Linked DNA regions of Candidatus Pseudothioglobus singularis PS1. The protein of the gene in region 1 interacts with the protein of each later gene in a pairwise test. Links are inferred from orthologs where the notes say so. Each region holds a gene or a part of one and is shown on either strand. Other genes may lie near its edges.

What was found.
Region 2: the proteins of lpdA (region 1) and odhB interact in binary tests that used the Escherichia coli proteins (3 or more experiments, as listed by UniProt). The link is inferred for Candidatus Pseudothioglobus singularis PS1 from one-to-one orthologs.

The regions. Positions count from the first base shown.
Region 1 is NZ_CP006911.1:1,459,429-1,469,500, forward strand. Bases 4,405-7,403 are described here. They hold lpdA (dihydrolipoyl dehydrogenase), read left to right. Parts: upstream 4,405-5,200; coding sequence 5,201-6,607; downstream 6,608-7,403. Other genes in these bases: W908_RS07410 (dihydrolipoyllysine-residue acetyltransferase), read left to right, coding at 4,405-5,204; W908_RS07420 (protein-L-isoaspartate O-methyltransferase family protein), read left to right, coding at 6,615-7,268; W908_RS07425 (efflux RND transporter permease subunit), read left to right, coding at 7,285-7,403. Outside these bases: W908_RS07390 (ABCB family ABC transporter ATP-binding protein/permease), read right to left, coding at 1-810; W908_RS08735 (hypothetical protein), read right to left, coding at 849-1,079; W908_RS07395 (CIA30 family protein), read right to left, coding at 1,157-1,744; W908_RS07400 (ABC transporter permease), read right to left, coding at 1,836-2,597; W908_RS07405 (ABC transporter ATP-binding protein), read right to left, coding at 2,604-3,512; more of W908_RS07410, read left to right, coding at 3,660-4,404; more of W908_RS07425, read left to right, coding at 7,404-9,558; nadB (L-aspartate oxidase), read left to right, coding at 9,723-10,072. UniProt on the Escherichia coli protein: Lipoamide dehydrogenase is a component of the glycine cleavage system as well as of the alpha-ketoacid dehydrogenase complexes.
Region 2 is NZ_CP006911.1:1,111,594-1,121,665, forward strand. Bases 3,361-6,359 are described here. They hold odhB (2-oxoglutarate dehydrogenase complex dihydrolipoyllysine-residue succinyltransferase), read left to right. Parts: upstream 3,361-4,297; coding sequence 4,298-5,422; downstream 5,423-6,359. Other genes in these bases: W908_RS05645 (2-oxoglutarate dehydrogenase E1 component), read left to right, coding at 3,361-4,301; W908_RS08825 (hypothetical protein), read right to left, coding at 5,493-5,669; W908_RS05655 (ammonium transporter), read right to left, coding at 5,684-6,359. Outside these bases: W908_RS05635 (helix-turn-helix domain-containing protein), read right to left, coding at 1-123; bmt (betaine--homocysteine S-methyltransferase), read right to left, coding at 214-1,230; more of W908_RS05645, read left to right, coding at 1,605-3,360; more of W908_RS05655, read right to left, coding at 6,360-7,087; def (peptide deformylase), read right to left, coding at 7,341-7,913; W908_RS05665 (DUF5522 domain-containing protein), read right to left, coding at 8,118-8,462; W908_RS05670 (type 1 glutamine amidotransferase), read right to left, coding at 8,516-9,238; W908_RS08860 (hypothetical protein), read right to left, coding at 9,367-10,072. UniProt on the Escherichia coli protein: E2 component of the 2-oxoglutarate dehydrogenase (OGDH) complex which catalyzes the second step in the conversion of 2-oxoglutarate to succinyl-CoA and CO(2).

The DNA.
Region 1 (10,072 bases):
AGCAATTACCGCTCCTTGAACAAAATTAAGCGCCGTCATCGAGGTAAAACTTTTGGTCGCAAGTTCTTCCCAGCGCTGCATGGTCTCACCGTAACGATCGACTTCAAATTTTTCTTGATTGAAGTATTTGACAGTTTCGTAATTAATCAAACTATCAACAGCATTGGTATTGGCTTCGGATTGCATATCATTCATTTGATAGCGATACTTCATTCGCCAAGTCGTAATAGCCATTGTTAACGCAACATAAAACAATACTGTCAATAAAGAGACACCAGCAAAAAGTAGGTCGTAATTTAGCCACATAATACCAATTACTAGGCATATCTCAAACAAAGAAGGCAGAATGTTAAAGACAAAAATGGAGAGTAAGGTTGAGACACTTAGAGTTCCCCGATCAATATCACGGGTTATACCGCCAATGCGTCGATCCAAATGAAAGGATAAATCCAAAGTATGTAAATGCCTGAATACGCCAAGTGCAATTAAATTCATTGCGTGATAACGAACTTTGGCAAAAATGGCATCACGAAGCTCATTAAATAGAGAACTTGCTAGTCTTAAAAGGCCATAAGCTAGCAACATGCCAAGTGGCAATACCAATATTATATTCGTCTGATCTAGGCTATCAACGATTTCTTTTAGTGCAAGTGGAACTGCGACATTAGCCAATTTCGCCAACATTAAAAAACTAACAGCCCAAATAACACGGGCTCGCATTTTAAGTAAATACGGCAATAGCTTTTTTAAAACCTTTATATCTCTAGTTTTAAAATCATATGCCTTAGTTTGGTTACTGCTTGAATTCATCAAAGATGAATAATACTTTATTACTTTGTTACTTAGTTTTAAATATAGTAATTCACTATTCCATATGTATATAACCCAGTAAAAATTATATTAATCCATTTCAATTGTTTTTCAGTATGAAGCCAGGCACAGTAAACCCAGATTAAACAAAATGGAAGTCCAATAAACATCGTGTAAGGATACAAGTCATTGATAATGGCAATTGTACTTAGGATGCCGAGGAATAGTGCGAACCACTTCAACTGTTGTTCATATTTAGCAAATCGCATCAAAGAAATTCCTAGAAAAAATAGGATTATATGCCAACTTGGACTAAAGTCCAAATTTTGCTTTTTTCATTTATTCTCTAGTAGTAAAACTCTATTGTTGAGACTGAAACATCAGATGTGAAATTACGGCCATAAGCAGCAATAGCAAAGCTTCTTATATTTTTAGCATCTAACTTCGAAGAATTGTAACGCTTGCGTTCAAATTTATTAAAAGGCAAGTCAATCATTTTCCAATTAGGATCAGCTTGGAAGGTTGCAGAATAAAAGTCTCCATAATAAGCCATATCATTTGTTAATATATGGATATCGTAAGTTTCACCATTGCCTCTTACATTGAGACGAACTCCCTGAAGATTTTTGCCATCTTTTTCAGAATTTGCAAATGAAATTCCTGTGCGTAATTGAATAACGCCGCCATAATTCCTTGTACTTACATTGCCTGTAAGTCTTGCATAAAAGATTTCTCCATCTTGCTCAAGAGTAACTTTACCAACAGAAACACCGCCCATCACTTGATCACTAATGTATTGCCAGTACTTTCCACTATCTGAATTAAATGGATATGAGAGGTCTTCAACAGCAATCGCTTTTGAATTAAAAGTAAAAATAACTATTAAGAATAAAAAATAACTTATTTTTGAAATTTTTAAAGAATTTTTAAACATATAAGATAATAGTTAGATTATTGCTTTTATTACAAACGCATTACGAACTTTTGTGGATATCTTATGAGGAATGGGTTTGCGAGGTGCTATATTACTCTGTTTTAATACTTACACCACGATTAAGCATTAAATTTGCAGCGAAAGCTAATACAATTATCATAACTCCAGGGATCAAAAAAGCCTTCCATAGCTCTACAGAACTTACACCTAAAAAACCTAATCTGAAAGAATCCATCATATAGAAGATGGGATTAAATGCTGACAAGCTCTGCCAGAAACTAGGCAAAATATCGATACTATAGAACATTCCACTGAGATAAGTCAGTGGCAGTAAAACAAAGTTTGGAATGATAGAAATATCGTCAAAAGTCTTCGCATAAACTGCATTGATAAAGCCGGCCAATGCAAACATTATTGATGTTAAAAAGAAAGTAACTGCAATTATTAAAAAGCTATGAATTTGAATTTCAACAAAAAAAGAAATTGTGAATGTTACAGCTGCGCCAACACAAAGCCCTCTAGAGATACCGCCACTTACAAAGCCTAACAATATTACCCAATTTGGTGTGGTTGATACAAGCAATTCTTCAAAGCTATTATTGTATTTTGTCATAAAGAATGAGGACACTGTATTTGCATATGACTGCATGATTACTGTCATCAAGATGATTCCAGGAACGATGAAGTCAAGATAATCAATCCCTCGCATCTGACCAATTCTGGATCCCATCAGTCCACCAAAAATTAGAAGGTATAGTGAGGTTGTTATAACTGGTGGCACTATTGTTTGAACCCAGATTCTAGAAAACCTCAGTATCTCTTTGATAACAATAGTTTTAAATGCGATCCACATAAATATTTAACTAGTAAGTGATAAAAAGAGTGACTCTAAGCGATTTTGAGAGCTTCTTAAATGTAAAACATTTATATTTTGAGCTAATAGTGCTGAAATGACATCAGATATTGTTGTGCCTTCACCTTGAGAAACTTGCAATGTATTTTCATCAATGATTTCACAATCACAGTTTATTATTTGAATACTCTCAGGTAATTTTTCAATTGTATCAATGATAATGACTTGCCTCTTAGCTTTTGAGAGGAGTTTTTTCATATTAGACTGCTCAACTAAAACGCCATTGTTAAGAATCGCAATATTTCGGCACAAGGACTCCGCCTCCTCCAAATAATGAGTAGTCAATATGATTGTCATACCCTCTTTATTGAGCTGCTTCAGATAATGCCACATCGATTGTCGAATCTCGACATCAACTCCAGCTGTTGGCTCATCTAAAATTAAAATTTTAGGTTTATGCATTAAAGCTCTTGCAAGCATTAAACGCCTCTTCATTCCTCCCGATAGGGATTGAGCAACATCAAAGCGCCTATCCCATAGTTCCATTTTTTTTAAAAGAATTTCAGCCTGAATTTTAGCCTCTTTCCTAGGAATTCCAAAGTAACCACCCTGGTTAATTAGGATCTCGATATTTGGCTCATGAGGATTAAAATTAAACTCTTGAGGCATTAGCCCAATCATTTGCTTAATGTCATTCACATGCTTTTTTTGATTCAAGCCATCGATGATCACTTCTCCTGAAGTGCTCTTCAATAGTCCTGAAATGATTCCGATTGCTGTTGTTTTGCCAGCACCATTTGAGCCTAATAATGCAAAAAAGTCACCCTTCTCTACCTTTAGATTGATACCTTTCAAAGCTTCAAGTTTATTGGAATAGGTTTTAGCTAGGTTATCAGTAGAAAGAGCAAGAGACATAAATTAATAACTAGAGTTAAAAAATGAAGAGGAAATGTGGATTATTTATCGTTTTATAGTTTAAATTAATTTTAACATTAATCGCCTTTCATAGAGTAAATTTGGGATAATTGCATTGTTCAAATATAAAGCTATTTAATAGTACATATGCCTACCCAAAAAAATGTAGAGTTACCTGATATTGGTGATTTTGATGCCGTAGATATTATCGAAGTTCTGGTAAAGGTTGGAGATGTTGTAAATGAAAATGACAGCATCGTCACCCTTGAGACTGATAAAGCTACAATGGAAATTCCGGCACCCTTTTCTGGAAAGGTGACTAGCCTTGAAATAAAGGTTGGAGATAAGGTAGCTAAAGGTGATCTCATACTTATCCTAGAAACTGACTCAGCTTCTGCAGATCAAGCTGATGATTCAGTGGAAGAATCAAAAACATCAAAATTAGATAGTGATCAACACCTTAATTTAGCTTTGTCTCAAAAAAATGTAGAGTTACCTGATATTGGTGATTTTGATGCCGTAGATATTATCGAAGTTCTGGTAAAGGTTGGAGATGTTGTAAATGAAAATGACAGCATCGTCACCCTTGAGACTGATAAAGCTACAATGGAAATTCCGGCACCCTTTTCTGGAAAGGTGACTAGCCTTGAAATAAAGGTTGGAGATAAGGTAGCTAAAGGTGATCTCATACTTATCCTAGAAACTGACTCAGCTTCTGCAGATCAAGCTGATGATTCAGTGGAAGAACCTAAGAAACCTGATACTAAAATCAATGATGATAATGAGCCAACTATCACAAAGACCGTATCACAAGATGATACAAAACAAACTGAGGAAGTTTCACTGAAAACTGATTCAAATTCGCATGCTTCGCCCTCAATCAGAAAACTAGCTAGAGAGCTTGGAGTTAGTTTATCCAGAATAAATGGAACAGGAAAAAAAGGTAGGATTCTTGATGAAGATCTAAAATCCTTTGTAAAAGATCTTGTCACTCATGGGTCTTCAAATGAAGAAGTTGAGACCATTCCTTTATCCAGGATTAAGAAATTATCTGGCAAACATCTTTCTAATTGCTGGAACACAATTCCACATGTCAGTCAATTTGATGAAGTAAATATTGATCAATTAGAAAAATTCCGTAAGCATCAAAAAGAAAAAAATATCAAATTAAGTCCTCTAGTTTTTATCATGAAGGCAATTGTTCAAGTATTAAAGCGCCACCCTAACTTCAATGCCTCTTTGGATGAAGGTGGTGAAAACCTCATACTTAAAAAGTACTTCAATCTAGGAATAGCGGTAGACACCCCTAATGGACTTCTAGTTCCAGTTGTTAAGGATGTTAATAAAAAATCACTGATTGAGCTTTCAGAGGAGCTTGCAGATATTTCTTTGAGAGCCAGGGAAGGCAAACTAGATTCAAGTGAAATGAAGGGGGCTGGTTTCACGATATCCAGTTTAGGTGGGATTGGTGGCACACAATTCACGCCGATCATCAACTCCCCAGAGGTTGCAATTTTAGGTGTATCAAGAACTCAAATTAAACCAATTTGGAATGGTAGCACTTTTGAACCAACAGCCATGATTCCATTGGCACTCTCTTATGATCATAGGGTCATTGATGGTGCTGAGGGAGCAAGGTTTATGGCTGAACTAAATCAAGTCTTAAGTAATATTATGGAGATGTTATTATGATTAAAACTCAAGTTTTAGTTATTGGATCTGGTCCTGGCGGATATACTGCAGCGTTTAGAGCTGCAGACTTAGGAAAAGAAGTGACCCTAATTGAGCGCTATGAATCATTAGGCGGAGTTTGTCTCAATGTAGGCTGCATTCCATCCAAAACTCTTCTTCATACGGCTGAAGTAATTAACGAAAGTAAGCATGCAAGTGAACTTGGGATCACTTTTTCAAAACCTAAAATTGATCTAGAAGGTGTTAAGAAAAATAAAGACGGCATAGTGAATAAACTAACAGGCGGAATCCATGCACTTGCCAAAGCAAGAAAAGTTAAAGTGATTAATGGATATGCTAAATTTTTATCTAAAAATCAAGTTAGTCTGGATGGAAGTGATGAAGTTATAGAGTTTGAACAGTGCATTATTTCTGTAGGATCTAGGGTTACTAAGTTTCCTATGTTCCCTTTTGATGATGAAAGAGTGATGGATTCGACTGATGCACTTCTTTTGGATGACGTACCGAAACGAATGCTAATAGTTGGTGGTGGGATTATTGGCCTTGAGATGGCCACAATTTATGATGCTCTTGGCTCTGAAATTACGATTGTTGAACTCGGAGGTCAAATCATTCCTGCTGCTGATAAAGATATTGTTAATCCACTCTTTAAGAAAGCTAAGAAAAATTATGCAAATATCTTTTTAAACACTAAAGTTACTTCAATGGAGCCCCTAAAGAAAGGCATTAAAGTTTTATTTGAAGGTAAAGATGCACCTGAATCAGATACTTTTGATAAGGTTTTAGTTGCCGTTGGAAGAACACCAAATGGAATGTTAATTGACGCTGAGAAAGCTGGAGTCAATATTAATGACAATGGCTTCATTGGAACAAACAAACAAATGAAAACTAATGTTGACAACATCTACGCAATTGGAGATGTTGTCGGCCAACCAATGCTTGCCCATAAGGCAGTTCATGAAGCTAAAGTTGCTGCTGAAGTTATCTGTGGTGAAAAGTCTGGTTTTGATGCACTAACTATTCCTTCTGTTGCCTATACAGACCCAGAAGTTGCATGGACTGGCAAAACTGAAAAGGAGCTCAAAGAAGCTGGAATAGAATTTGAAAAAGGAGTTTTCCCATGGGCTGCTTCTGGAAGAAGTCTGAGCATTGGAAGAACTGAAGGAGTATCAAAAAGCCTTTTTGATTCTAAATCAGGTAAGATTCTCGGCATGGGAATATGTGGAACAAATGCAGGTGACTTAATTGCTGAGGCGAGTCTAGCAATTGAAATGGGCTGCGATATGAGTGATATTGCGTTAACGATTCATGCTCACCCAACATTATCAGAAACGACTGCGTTTGCAGCAGAAATGGCTGAAGGAACAATTACTGACTTAATGCCGCCAAGGAAAAGAAAGTAGGTTAATTATGGATATTAAAGAAGCAAGAAAAAATGTAATTGAGCAACAAATAAGACCTTGGGGTGGGCTAAATGTGAGAGCAAATCAAGCACTTTCAGATACTCCACGGGAGAACTTTGTGCCAGAGGAATATCAAAAACTCGTATTTGCAGATATTGAAATACCTCTTAATGAGTCAGATAAGATGTTCTCTCCAAAAATAGAAGGAAGAATTTTAGATAGTCTAAACCTTCAAGGCAATGAAGACATTTTAGAGGTTGGGACTGGAAGTGGCTACTTAACATCGGTTCTAGCAAAACTATCAAACTCTGTGACAAGCATAGAAATAGAACATGACTTACATGTCAAAGCAAAAGAAAATATAGATAAACTCAAGATAATCAATACCAACCTAATTAATGATACTTTTAATAGCTCAAACTTTAAAGAGGGGCAGTTTGATTCAATTATTATTGGATCTGCTCTTCCCAATATTGAAGATGATTTAAAAAAACTGTTAAAAGTAGGTGGAAAATTATTTGTTGTTTTAGGCTCTAAAAATCAAATGCACGCCAATCTTATTTCAAGAGAAACTGAACTTATTTGGAACTCTAAATCTCTTTTTGAGACTCATCTAGAATTCATGAAAGGTCATGAACCACCTAAAAAATTCTCTTTTTGATTTGAAATAGGCAGGCATGCTTAATTCAATTTTAAATTTTTTGACTAAGAAGCCTCTTTGGTCATTATTGGCATTTTTAGTGATCATCGGTTCATCATTTTTTCAGATACAGCACTTTTCCCTTGATGCTTCATCAGAATCATTATCTTTAGATGGAGATAATAATCTAGAACTTTACTTTGATACTCAAAAGACCTTTGGCTCAGATGAGTCTTTAGTCATTAGCTACACAGCTAAAAAAGGAACTGTTCTCTCAAAAGAACAACTGACTTACCTGAGCTCACTGAGGGATGACTTATTAAATATCAATGGAGTTAGTTCAGTCATATCAATTTTAGATGTTTCACTTTTTCAGTCACCACCACTCTCATTAGTTGAACTAGCAAGTGATGTTTACACTATTGATAACGGAAAAGCAGACCAAAATTTAGTTGCTAAAGAGTTTAAAACCAGCCCCCTTTACGCTAATAATATTATCAGTGCTGATTTAAAAACCACGGCCTTATTAATCCCTCTTGCAACTGATGATCCACGTGAAATAATAAATGACGATTCATTAAAGCAATTAATAGGAGAGATTCGCACCACAATGAGTCAATATCAAAATAACGCTAAACTATACTTGGGTGGGGTCCCGATGATTAGAAATGATGTCATTGATTTCATTAAAAGTGATTTAATTATATTTAGTCTTGCAGTAGTCCTAGCTATGTCATTAATGCTTTCACTCTTTTTTCATAAAGTGAGATGGGTATTAATGCCAATTGCGATAAGTATCATTGGTGCTTTATTTATGACTGGATTGATTAGCTCTATAGGCTGGAAGGTGACAGTGATTTCTGCTAATTTCTTTTCACTTCTTTTGGTCATGACTCTTTCAGTTATCATTCATTTAGTTGTTCGGTATAGAGAAATCTTAAATCAACAGACAGGAATGAGTAATGATGAAATCACTCGAAGAACTCTAAATGAAATGTTAAGGCCATGCCTCTATACTGTGGTCACAACGATAGCTGCATTTGCTTCACTCACCACAAGCCATGTTCAGCCTGTTATAGATTTTGGCTTAATGATGAGTATTGGCGTAACGGTTGCTTTTATATTATCATTTGTCAGCTTTGCATTAGTCATGACCCTCTTTCCAACTTCTCAAACATCCCACAAAACTGAAAAATTTTATGTACTTCAAAAGTTAGCCATTGCTACAGACAAAGGTGGCAAAAATATAATTTTAGGAATCGCACTAGTCAGTGCTATTGCAATTTTTGGCTTAAGTAAAATCTCTGTAGAAAATAGCTTCATCAATTACTTTAAAAAAGATACTGAAATCTATCAGGGGCTAAATTTCATTGACAAAGAGTTGGGAGGTACGATTCCACTTGAAATTGTTTTTAATGATTTGGCAAGTGCTTACTGGGCAGATTCAAGCTTAAGAGAGGACTTCCATGATGTTCATCAATATCTTGACAGCATCCCCAGTATCGGAAAAGTTTTATCCATTGACACCTTTATACAAGTCCTCAAAGAATCAAATGATGGAAAAACGCCTAATGGGTTTTTACTTATGCTTGGCAAAAACAATATGCCTGAGTTTGCAAAATCACAAGTTTTAAAGCCTCATATTTCAGACGAAACTGATCAAATCAGGATCGTTGCTAGAATCAAGGAAACAACCACAGACTTAGATAGGAATCAATTAATCATTGATGTCAAAAAAGAATTAGTTGAACGCTTTTACTTCAGTGAGGATGAGTTTTATTTCACTGGAACGTTTTCACTCTATAACAATCTTCTTCAAAGTTTATTTTCTTCACAAGTTAAAACTATCTTTACCGTTTTTATAATCATTTTTATGCTTTTCTTAATTGTATTTAGGTCAATTTCTATTGCTCTAATAGCAGTAATTCCAAACATAATACCGTCTTTAATAATTCTTGGATTAATGGGCTTAGCAAGAATACCCCTGGATATAATGACAATCACAATCGCAGCCATTGCTATTGGGATCGGTATTGACAATGCAATACACTATATTAGTAGATTTAAATCAGAACTTTTGGTTGATTCTGATTTTGAAGCTTCGATGTATAGAGCACATAACTCTATTGGTGTTTCTATGTTTTATACGGCAGCAACGGTTGCTATAGGATTTCTGGTTTTAATATTATCAAACTTTATCCCAAGCATATATTTTGGAATATTTATGGCAATTGCAATGCTCAGTGCAGTATTTGTTAATCTTACTTTATTACCCAAATTGCTAATATTTTTTAAACCAGAAATGAATTAAAAAAATCCTTAAAATAAAAAACCCCACCTCGAATAAGAGTGTGGGGTTAGTCTACTATTAAAAGGAGAAATAAGTTAAATATAGTAGTGTTTAACTTGCGGGAAATTATATATAAAAAATATTTTAATATTTTTTAATTTTGTGTCTTTTTGTGACAATAAACTATGGCTAAAAAATATCAATTCGATGTTCTTATAATAGGCTCTGGAGCTGCTGGATTAATGAGTGCTGTTCAGCTCTCAAGTAGCACCTCAATAGCGGTGATTGCTAAAGATAAAATATTGGAAGGCTCTTCGTATTATGCCCAAGGTGGAATTTCAGCTGTACTAGATCCAGAAGATAATTTTGATTCACATATTGAAGACACTGTTAACACCGGCTTTAACCTCGGGAACGAAAAGAGTATCAGGTATATGGTAGAGCAAGCCCCCCAGGCTATTAAAGATCTTGAAAGCACTGGTGTTCAATTTTCTCACATCAATAATAGCTATGATCTCACAACTGAGGGTGGTCA
Region 2 (10,072 bases), 350 kb from region 1 along the record:
AGCAATACGAACCTGTTTACCTATTGAAGCCTCAAGCTGTTTATCACTCCCAAAAGAAGGAAGATTTTTGTCAATGATGGAAACACCTTTCTCTTTAGGCGGCGGGTTTTTTGTAGAAGCCACAACAAAATAATTTACTTAGAATAAAAAAAATTATACTACAAGGAAAATTATTTAATGAACCAATTCGAATTTAAAATTAAATATTGGGCCTTAAGACCTTGAGCGGCGGCTCCTTCTCTGCTTCACTGGCTTTGAATCATCGCCCTTAAAGATCGATCTTGAGCCCTCAGACATTTGCCCTACCTTCTCTTCAATTTCTTCGAGGGTTGGCGCTGAAGTGACAATGTGTTCGTCCATTGCTTTCCTCATTGCTCTGACATGATCAAAAGTGGTCCCACAACAACCACCAATAATGTTGGCGCCTGAATTCATGGCAATTTTTACATACTCAGACATGAGCTCTTCGGTTCCAGAATAAACGATACTACCATCGACAAACTCCGGAATGCCGCAGTTCGCTTTAGAGATAACCACTGTCTCAGGCTCAACACTCTTCGAGATGTCATTGATTGTTGCCAATAGGTCAGGCGCACCAATACCGCAATTGGCACCAAAACCCATTAAATTTAAATCTTTAGATCTTTTGGCAAGATTTGAAGGTGTAATCCCCATCATTGTTTTGCCAGCGGTATCAAAACTCATTGTCGCGCAGACAGGGAGCCCAATATCTTTGACCGCATCTATTGCTGCCTCGAGCTCCTCCATCGCATACATAGTCTCAAGCCAAAGCACATCTACTCCGCCCTCAGCCAGGCCCTCTGCTTGAGCCCTAAAAGCAGCTGTCGCTTCGCTAGGCGTCATCAGTCCATGAGGCTCAATCATTTCTCCGGTTGGCCCCATTGCCCCTGCAACAATGACTAGGCGATCAGCATTATCAGCAACCTCCCTAGCTACAACTCCAGCAGCTTTGTTAAGCTCAAAGACTTGATTCTCAAGATTATGTAACTTCAGTCTAAAGGATGTTCCGCCAAAACTGTTTGTTAAAAACAAATCAGAACCCGCATCAACAAAACCTTGATGCAAGGAGCGGATTCTGTCCTTATGCTCAAGGTTCCAAGGTTCAGGAGGATCGCCTGTCTCTAAACCCATTCCAAACAAATTGGTTCCTGTAGCGCCATCAGCCAAAATATGACTTTTGTCTTTAAGTATTTTTAAGAAATTGTTCATGAAGCGATTAAGTGCTGAGGGTAAGGTAAATACAATTTTGAAGTTTACGGATAATTATACTGGACGCTGAATTATTAGTAATTTAATATATTCAATCTATGCTTAATAATATTCATAAAATAATATTCTATAAATCACAACTAGAATAAAAAAATTACCCTACAATTTGTAATGCAAATTTTTAAATAATTATGCGATGAGACTGCCTAATCTCTATATAATTTGATTTAAAAAAATAAACTCACAAATTGTGACTATTTTAACTTTACAGCAAGCACAAAATAGCATGCTCATTAACGGCATGATTGGTAAATCTTACCTGCACCCAGTATTTATAAATTCAAGCCACCCTTCCCCCATAAATTACAGGAATAATGAACAATAATTCTAACTCGCATGAAGATGTGATCAGTCGCTTTATTAATTATGGCGAATCTAATTTTGAATCCAATACTGCTCCAAATAGCCCCACTCAAAGCGCTGCCCAGCTTGGTGTTCTCAGGCTCATCTATGCCTTTCGATTTTCGGGACACTTAAGGGCCACCTTAGATCCACTCAAGAGACCAAGACACCACTCAACGCCGCCATTTACGCTTGAAGAGTTTGGTTTGAGTGAAGCGGATTTAGATACCACGTTTGATATGGGCTCTTACCAGGGACCCAACTGCAACACACTAAGAGAGCTTTTTGAGTCACTCAACAAAACTTATTGCTCTAGCCTTGGTGTCGAGTATATGCACATCCCTAATCTTGAAGAGAGGAAGTGGATCCAAACAAAGATTGAAACGATGTCTTTGGAGCAAAATGAATCACCTGAATATAAAAAATGGCTCCTTCAAAGGATCACCGCTGCCGAAGTTTTTGAGAAATTTCTTCATAATAAGTATGTCGGTCAAAAACGCTTTTCTCTCGAAGGGAGTGACACCCTCATTCCCTTATTAAATGTATTAATTGAGCACTCAGGCGAATACCTGATGAATAGAATATGCCTCGGCATGGCCCATAGAGGCCGCTTAAACGTTCTCATTAATATTATGGGGAAGAGGGCTGAAAAACTCTTCAAAGAGTTTGCTGGAGATCTTGGCTTAAGTAAAAAACAGACGGGTGATGTCAAATATCATCAAGGCTTTTCATCAGATATTAAAACTAGTAAAAAAGATGTTCACCTTGCCTTAATGTTTAATCCTTCTCATCTTGAACTAGTCAACCCTGTCATTGAAGGATACGCCAGGTATCACCAAGATAAAAATAATGAATCAGATCGACAAAAGATACTTCCTGTTCTAATCCATGGTGATGCCGCCTTTTCAGGCCAAGGCATTGTGATGGAGACCTTAAATATGTCTCAATCACGAGGCTATAGAACGATGGGCACTGTTCACATTATTATTAACAATCAGATTGGCTTTACGACCTCAAAACAAACGGATGCCAGGTCAACGGATTACTGTACTGACGTTGTAAAAATGATTAATGCGCCAGTCTTTCATGTCAACGCAGAAGACCCAGAAATGGTTAGTTTTATAACTAAGCTCGCACTTGACTATCGCATGCGCTACAAGAAAGATGTGGTTATTGACCTCATGTGCTATAGAAGACACGGTCACAATGAGGCTGACGAACCAGCTGTCACTCAGCCGTTAATGTATGAGGCCATCAGAAAACTTCCGACGACGCGTGCAAACTATGCCAATACATTAATGAAACAAGGTGTCATTGATCAATCAGAGGTTGACGCGATGATTGCTGACTATCGACAAGAACTGAAAGACGGCAACAGAGTAGCCTACAACATCCTAGAGCCAAAAAATAAAAGGGCTTGGGAATTACTTTGGGAAGATTATTTTGACTCAACTTGGCATGATCCCTATAAATCTGCAATCAGCAAAAAACATATCAAGGATCTCAACAAAAAACTGCAGCATGTCCCAGATGGATTCGAAGTTCATCCACGCGTTAAAAAGATGATGTCAGAGAGAAACAAAATGGCTAATGACAAAATTAATGCTGACTGGGGATTTGCTGAAACGCTTGCTTTTGCCAGTTTAACTGAAGTTGGGGTTCCCATTAGACTCACTGGACAAGACTGCGGCAGAGGAACTTTTTTTCATAGGAATGCAGTCTTACATAATCAGCTCGCTAATGAAGATTACACCCCACTTATGAACATTAATGAGAATCAAGGCAGAGTTCAAATATTTGACTCAATCCTCTCTGAGGAGGCAGCGCTTGGATTTGAATATGGTTACGCCACTGCAAACCCAGAGTCCCTCGTTATATGGGAAGCTCAGTTTGGAGACTTTGTGAATGGCGCTCAAGCAATTATTGATCAATTTATAGCCTCGGGAGAAGCTAAATGGGGCCGCCTATCAAACCTCGTTATGCTTCTACCTCATGGCCTTGAAGGTCAAGGACCTGAGCACTCCTCAGGAAGACTAGAGCGCTTTCTTCAGCTTTGTGCAAGTCATAATATGCAGGTTTGTGTTCCATCAACGGCCTCACAAATTTTCCATCTACTTAGGCGTCAAGTCCTCAGAAAGTTTAGGGCACCACTGATTATTATGTCTCCTAAAAGCTTGCTTAGAAACCCTCTTGCAGCCTCTCCTTTATTTAAGTTTACTGAGGGTAAATTTAGAGATGTTTATGAAGAACAATATGACAACATTAAACCTAAAAAGGTTGATCGAGTCGTAATGTGCAGTGGAAAAGTTTTTTATGAGTTACTAACGCGTCGTCAAGATGATCAAATAAATAATGTTGCTATTCTTAGACTAGAGCAGCTCTACCCTTTTCCTGATGAAGCGCTTCAATCTGAGTTAGCTAAATTTACGGGGGCCAAGGATATAGTTTGGTGTCAAGAAGAGCCCATCAATCAAGGCGCTTGGTATACCTCAAGACATAACTTTATGGAAAGCATTAAAAAGGGACAAACTCTTCATGTAGTAGCGCGTGAGCTTTATGCTGCTCCTGCAGAAGGCAGTGTTAGAATGCATAATATTAATCAAAGTCACATTATTGAAAAAGGACTAGGCATTCAGCCTATTAATAAAGCTAGGAGCATTAAGAAATGAAAGAAGTAAAAGTACCTGTTTTGCCAGAATCGATTAACGAGGCAACCGTTGCTGCATGGCATAAAAAACCTGGAGACTCTGTAGAGGTTGATGATGTTATCGTCGAAATTGAGACAGATAAAGTCGTTCTTGAAGTTCCTGCAGAAGAGTCTGGCATCCTCACTGAAATTCTAGCTGAAGAGGGAGAAACCGTTAATGAGCAGCAAGTTCTTGGTCTTTTAGATGATTCGGCAGATGCTTCAAATGATGATACTCCTCAAGAGGAGCATGTCGCCCAAGAAGAGCCTGTAAAAGCTACCCAGGTAAGCCCTGAAGAAGCTCCAAAAGAAGAGGTCAAAAAAGAGCCAGTTGCTGCGCCTGAAATTTCTAGAGAAGAGCCAGCCGCTGCCCCAGTTTCGCAACCTTCTCAACCGAGCAGTAACCGAATGGAGGAGAGAGTCCCAATGACTCGAATCCGTAAAACGATTGCAAATAGGCTTCATTCGGCGACTCAAAACACTGCCATGCTGACAACCTTTAATGAAGTTGATATGAGTGAAATCTTGGCAATGAGAGCGAGCTATAAAGAGGCCTTCGAGAGGAAGTACTCTGTGAAATTAGGATTCATGTCTTTCTTTGTGAAAGCAGCCGTCGAGTCACTCAAAAAATTCCCAACAGTCAATGCCTATTTAGATGGTGACGATATTGTTTATCATGCCTTCTGTGACGTTTCTGTTGCTGTTTCTTCTGATAGAGGTCTCGTTGTTCCCGTTCTTCGTGATGCCCACAAAATGGGGATGCATGATATTGAGAAAGGGATTATGGATTATGCTGGTAGAGCTCAAGATGGGACGCTTGGGATTGAAGAGATGAGTGGTGGCACCTTTACGATTTCTAATGGCGGCGTCTTTGGCTCACTACTTTCAACGCCCATCCTTAATTCACCTCAGAGCGCTATCTTGGGAATGCATAAGACGCAAGAGCGTCCTATTGCAGTGAATGGTGAAGTCGTTATAAAACCCATGATGTACCTGGCTCTATCTTATGATCATCGCATTATTGATGGCAAAGAGGCGGTTCAATTTTTGATCTCAATTAAAGAGGCTTTAGAAGATCCAGCGAGACTATTACTTAAAGTTTAACGGATTCAATCTTACAAAAAAAAGGGCGGTATTTTCATACCGCCCTTTTTCGTTTTATTGCTTTTTACAGTTATTTATAGTGCTCTTGCTCGTCAGCATTGCCTTTAGCTAAAACCGCTATCAACATTACTGATGCAATCACCGTCCACCATCCAGGCGCAGATGAGCCTGATCCGATGTACATGCCCATGTCAATCCAACCATCGGCATTATAAAGTTCTGCAAAAGATTCAGCAAAATATCCCATATTATTTCTCCTTATTAAGAATCAGACTCAGGACTAACCATTGACTCAGGGTATGCCTGAGCAGGAACCTTGACAGCGTCAAGACCTTTGATTTGAACTGATTCTGGGATACGCAACATACCTGCTTTATGGACTAACCAAGATACGATGTATCCCGGAACAAATCCTAGCAAGAACATGACTACTGCACCAACGACTTGGCCAAACAGGCTGATTGCAACTGTATCTTCTGGCGCAAAAGCACCCAGTCCTGGCGCACCAGAACCCAAGACACCAAGCATCACAACGCCGAAGAGACCAATCGTTCCGTGAACCGTAACACAGCCAACAGCATCATCAATACCAAAACCCTCTAACCAGTCTGCACAAGGCTTCAAGATCATACCGGCAACCATTGCAATAACTATTACAGTAGAGCCAAAGTATATATCAAGGCCCGAGGCAACAGAAATAATACCTGCAAGACAGCCAGACATCATCCAGAACGGATCTTTGGTTATGATCCAGGCACCAATAATACCGCCCGAAGCAGCCAAACATACGTTGAATGCTAGAGCAGAAAGCGTCATCGGCGTACCATAAATGGTTGTACCTTGGTCCGCGTACCAACTCCAGCCTTCACCAGGCAGAATGATACAGGCCATTAGGAATCCGAAGAAACCAACAATAATCAGCATTAAGCCGGTTACTGTGAGCGGCATGTTGTGACCAGCGATGTGGTTAGCAGAGCCATCAGCGTTGAACTTTCCAACACGTGGACCTAAATTAATTAGGATACCAAGCGCGAAGAATCCTGCGACAGCGTGCACGAGACCTGCAGCACCAAAGTCATGAAAACCGAACTCAGTCACTAGCCAACCGTCTGCGTGCCAACCCCAAGCAGCAGCGACAACCCATGCAAAAGAACCTAGCACGATCGCACAGATTACAAAACCAACGGTTTGTATTCTCTCGATTAGTGCACCAGATGCAATCGATGCAGTGGTCGCAGCAAACAGAGCGAAAGCACCCCAGAATACACCTGATGCGTGATCAGCCATATTTGGACCCATGTATTGAGCAGAGTCGCCCCATGGCAATGCTATAGCACTTGCATATTCGATACCTGAAATCTCCATATATCCTGCGCCAGAGGCGAGGTCATACGGGAACGTTGGTAAGGCCCAATAGAACCACCAACCAAACAGATAGAACGTGATGATTGTAAACGCGAACGCGAGTAAGTTTTTCGTACCCGATGATAGAACGTTCTTCACACGAGTAGCACCCATCTCATAGAGAAGGAAGCCGGCATGAATAAGAACCATCAGAGGGATTGTTAAGTAGTAGTACGCTTCAGCAAACATCGTGTTTGTGACCTGAGCCGCACTTTTGACAGCAGCTAACTCTGCCGTTAAAGCTAATATTTGATCTTCCAAAACATTATCTCCTTTTTTAGTTTAAAGAATCTCTCTCCTTTTTTTGACTCGTAGGAAATTTATATCCCTACGAGTAGTGAGTATATAGAAAGAATATATTTAAATCTATAAAAATTATCTGTAAATAAGTCTAAAAATAGAAACTATTTAAAGATATATATGAAATAACAATTAGTTAGTTGCTGAAGAAAAAAATTTTTTTTTTTTTGAACTAGATTTCAAATTGAACTACACTAGCAAATAAACCTATTTTTTAGCTACCATATCTCTCAACAATGCTGATGACTTGTTGCTTAAAGCTATCCTCGTAATGCTCTGCAAATTCTTCTATGGTTGTGAGAGAACTCGAGTCTGCCATTCGATCGGTATAGATGAGACCGTCAAGATGATCGAGCTCATGCTGAAAGGTTCCAGCGCTGATTCCCTTTGATATAAAGCTGACATTATTTCCTTCACGGTCATACCCTTCAATCTGAATTTCAGGGCAGCGATCAACCTTGCCTCTCATATTGGGGACTGAAAGGCATCCTTCAAAGACGTTGATTCTGTCTTCCGTTAGAAAGGTGACTTTTGGATTAATTAATACAGTTAATGGAATGTCTGGCTTGTAAGGATAGCGAGGGTTTTTTTTCACCTCAATCACGCAGATTCTTTTATGAATAGCAATTTGAGTAGAGGCCAGACCCGCGCCATTAGCATCCCTCATGGTTTCAATAAGGTCATCAATGAGGGCTTGAATTTCATCAGATTGAATCTGACTGACATCGACAGGATCAGCAACCTGACGAAGCGCTGGGTTGCCTATTTGTAGAATTGCTCTAATCATTCAAAAGAAGCTCTCAGTTAAATAAAATTAACAATCAGAATAAGAAGTAGCAATAAACTTGCAGCCCAAAATAATTGGTAAGCCTTATTCATTACCCCGCGTATATCTCGGAGTTCTTTTAATATCTTTTCAACTTGTTCATCATTCATCATGAGGCTCCTTTGAATTTATATATTTTAAAATGGATAGTATATATATTGAGTTTTAATAAGGGCAATTTTTACAGCCATTATTACAGCAATCACCCTGCTTAATCAGATACCACTTACTAAATACATAGAGCCCATCGTTGATCGTATAGTCAACATTTTTAACAAGCTTTGTTTGAGTACGGTGTGGCTCTACAAATTTTTGAAATTCTTCCATACCTTTCTCTCTAACAAGAGAGTCAATTTTCTGGTTAATTGCCTCACTAAGGCATGATGGACAATAACAGTCCTCCTCAGAAGTTGGGGCCATGATTGGCGGAAAGCTAATGCACCAGCAATTCCCTGTTCCTGCACCGCATCCAAATGACTCATTACATTGGGAGCAATTTTTTGCAGTCATAATCTCATGCGAATCAAAAACTTAATTTTGACATTGATTTTAGTGAAATGCAATTAATTAAAAACCAGATCACACCAATTATTAAATAAAGTTTGGGAAGCTTTATTATTTGAGGATAAATTCTTTGTAAATTCGTCTTGAAAACTGGCAAGGCCATCCTTACCCAAAAGATTCTCAAGACTCGATGGTATTCCTGGAATACACATCCAGCCTTCGAATGTATGGCCGCAAACCTCAGGATGGAACTGGCAAGAAAAAGCATTCTCAGAGACCTGCATAATATGATTATGACAATTACTAGAGGATGCCAAGATGGTTGAACCTTGAGGAGTCTTTGAGACTTCAACTAAATGAACGTTTACCCACTTATCTGAAAAATTAAAATTCTTTAAAAGAGCATGACTCTTTCCCTCTTTTGTGGGTTGAATTTCGAATAAACCGATCTCATGATTATCCGTTTTTTTAGCCTCACCACCTAAAGCCTCTGCGAGAAGTTGGTGCCCCAAACATATACCAAGAAATGGCATCTTGAGGCCTTGAACTGCATGACGGATAGCTTTCTTTTCTTCAATAAGCCAGGGATATTGATCTTCCTCCCAAACATTCATAGAGCCGCCCATCACCCAGAGACCATCAAAGTCATTTAATTCTGGAATTGGCTCGCCTGCATGAAGATCAATTTCATGGAACGCAATACTTCGAGTTTCAGCAAAATCCCTAAAAATTCCTGGATTCTGTGAAGTCATATGTTTAAAAACAAGGATATTCTTTTTCAAAATTTCAATCTATTATTTTAAAAATAACATTCTAATTTAGAAAAATGAAAAATAGTTGTTATTATTTTATTAAGGTAATTGAGTAGAATTCAATTTTTAGATTACGAACGCACTTGTAAAAATATATATTAGAACAAGCGATTAAAGGACAACTCGGTATTTTTGGACAAGTCTTGAGAGTTTATATTGTAACCAAGCTTAAGGTCCTTATACCTGAGACCTATATAGCTTGATCTGGCTAAATCAGAATCTTGATTATGGTTTAAGTTACTTGTTAAAAGGTGTTTAACTGAGAAACCAATCCCGTCATCTAGGTCTTTGCGATAAGTCAATCCATAAACCATTTGTCTTCCAGTTGGCTTTAAATTGATATTAGTATTTCGATAAGAAATACTTCCATCTGATTCAGCTAAATTAGACAATCTAATTGACATCTCACCATTATTGACTCTATTAGGCTGACTGACTGAGAATTGTAAACTGTCATCACCCATAATATTTTTCTGCGTCGCAATCAAACTAACACTTGAAGATTTAACATTACTGGCAGAATTGATAAAACTTTCTGAAGGCTCAGTCATATCGGTTTTAGCTAAAGAAGCAATTCCAGTTAGTGTTAGATTATTCTTAAGTTTATTCTGAGCTTTAAAAGCTGCAAAAGTAGTGTTAGATTTGGATCCAGACATTGAATAGGCATCATTACCGGTTAGGCCTAATAGGTTTTCTTTATCTTGAGTAATGCCTGTCATTATAGTAACTGCCCTCTCTGATGGATCGCCATACTCTAAGGATGCAATTAAAGATTTTCTTTGGCCAACTATTTCTCCAGTTAGA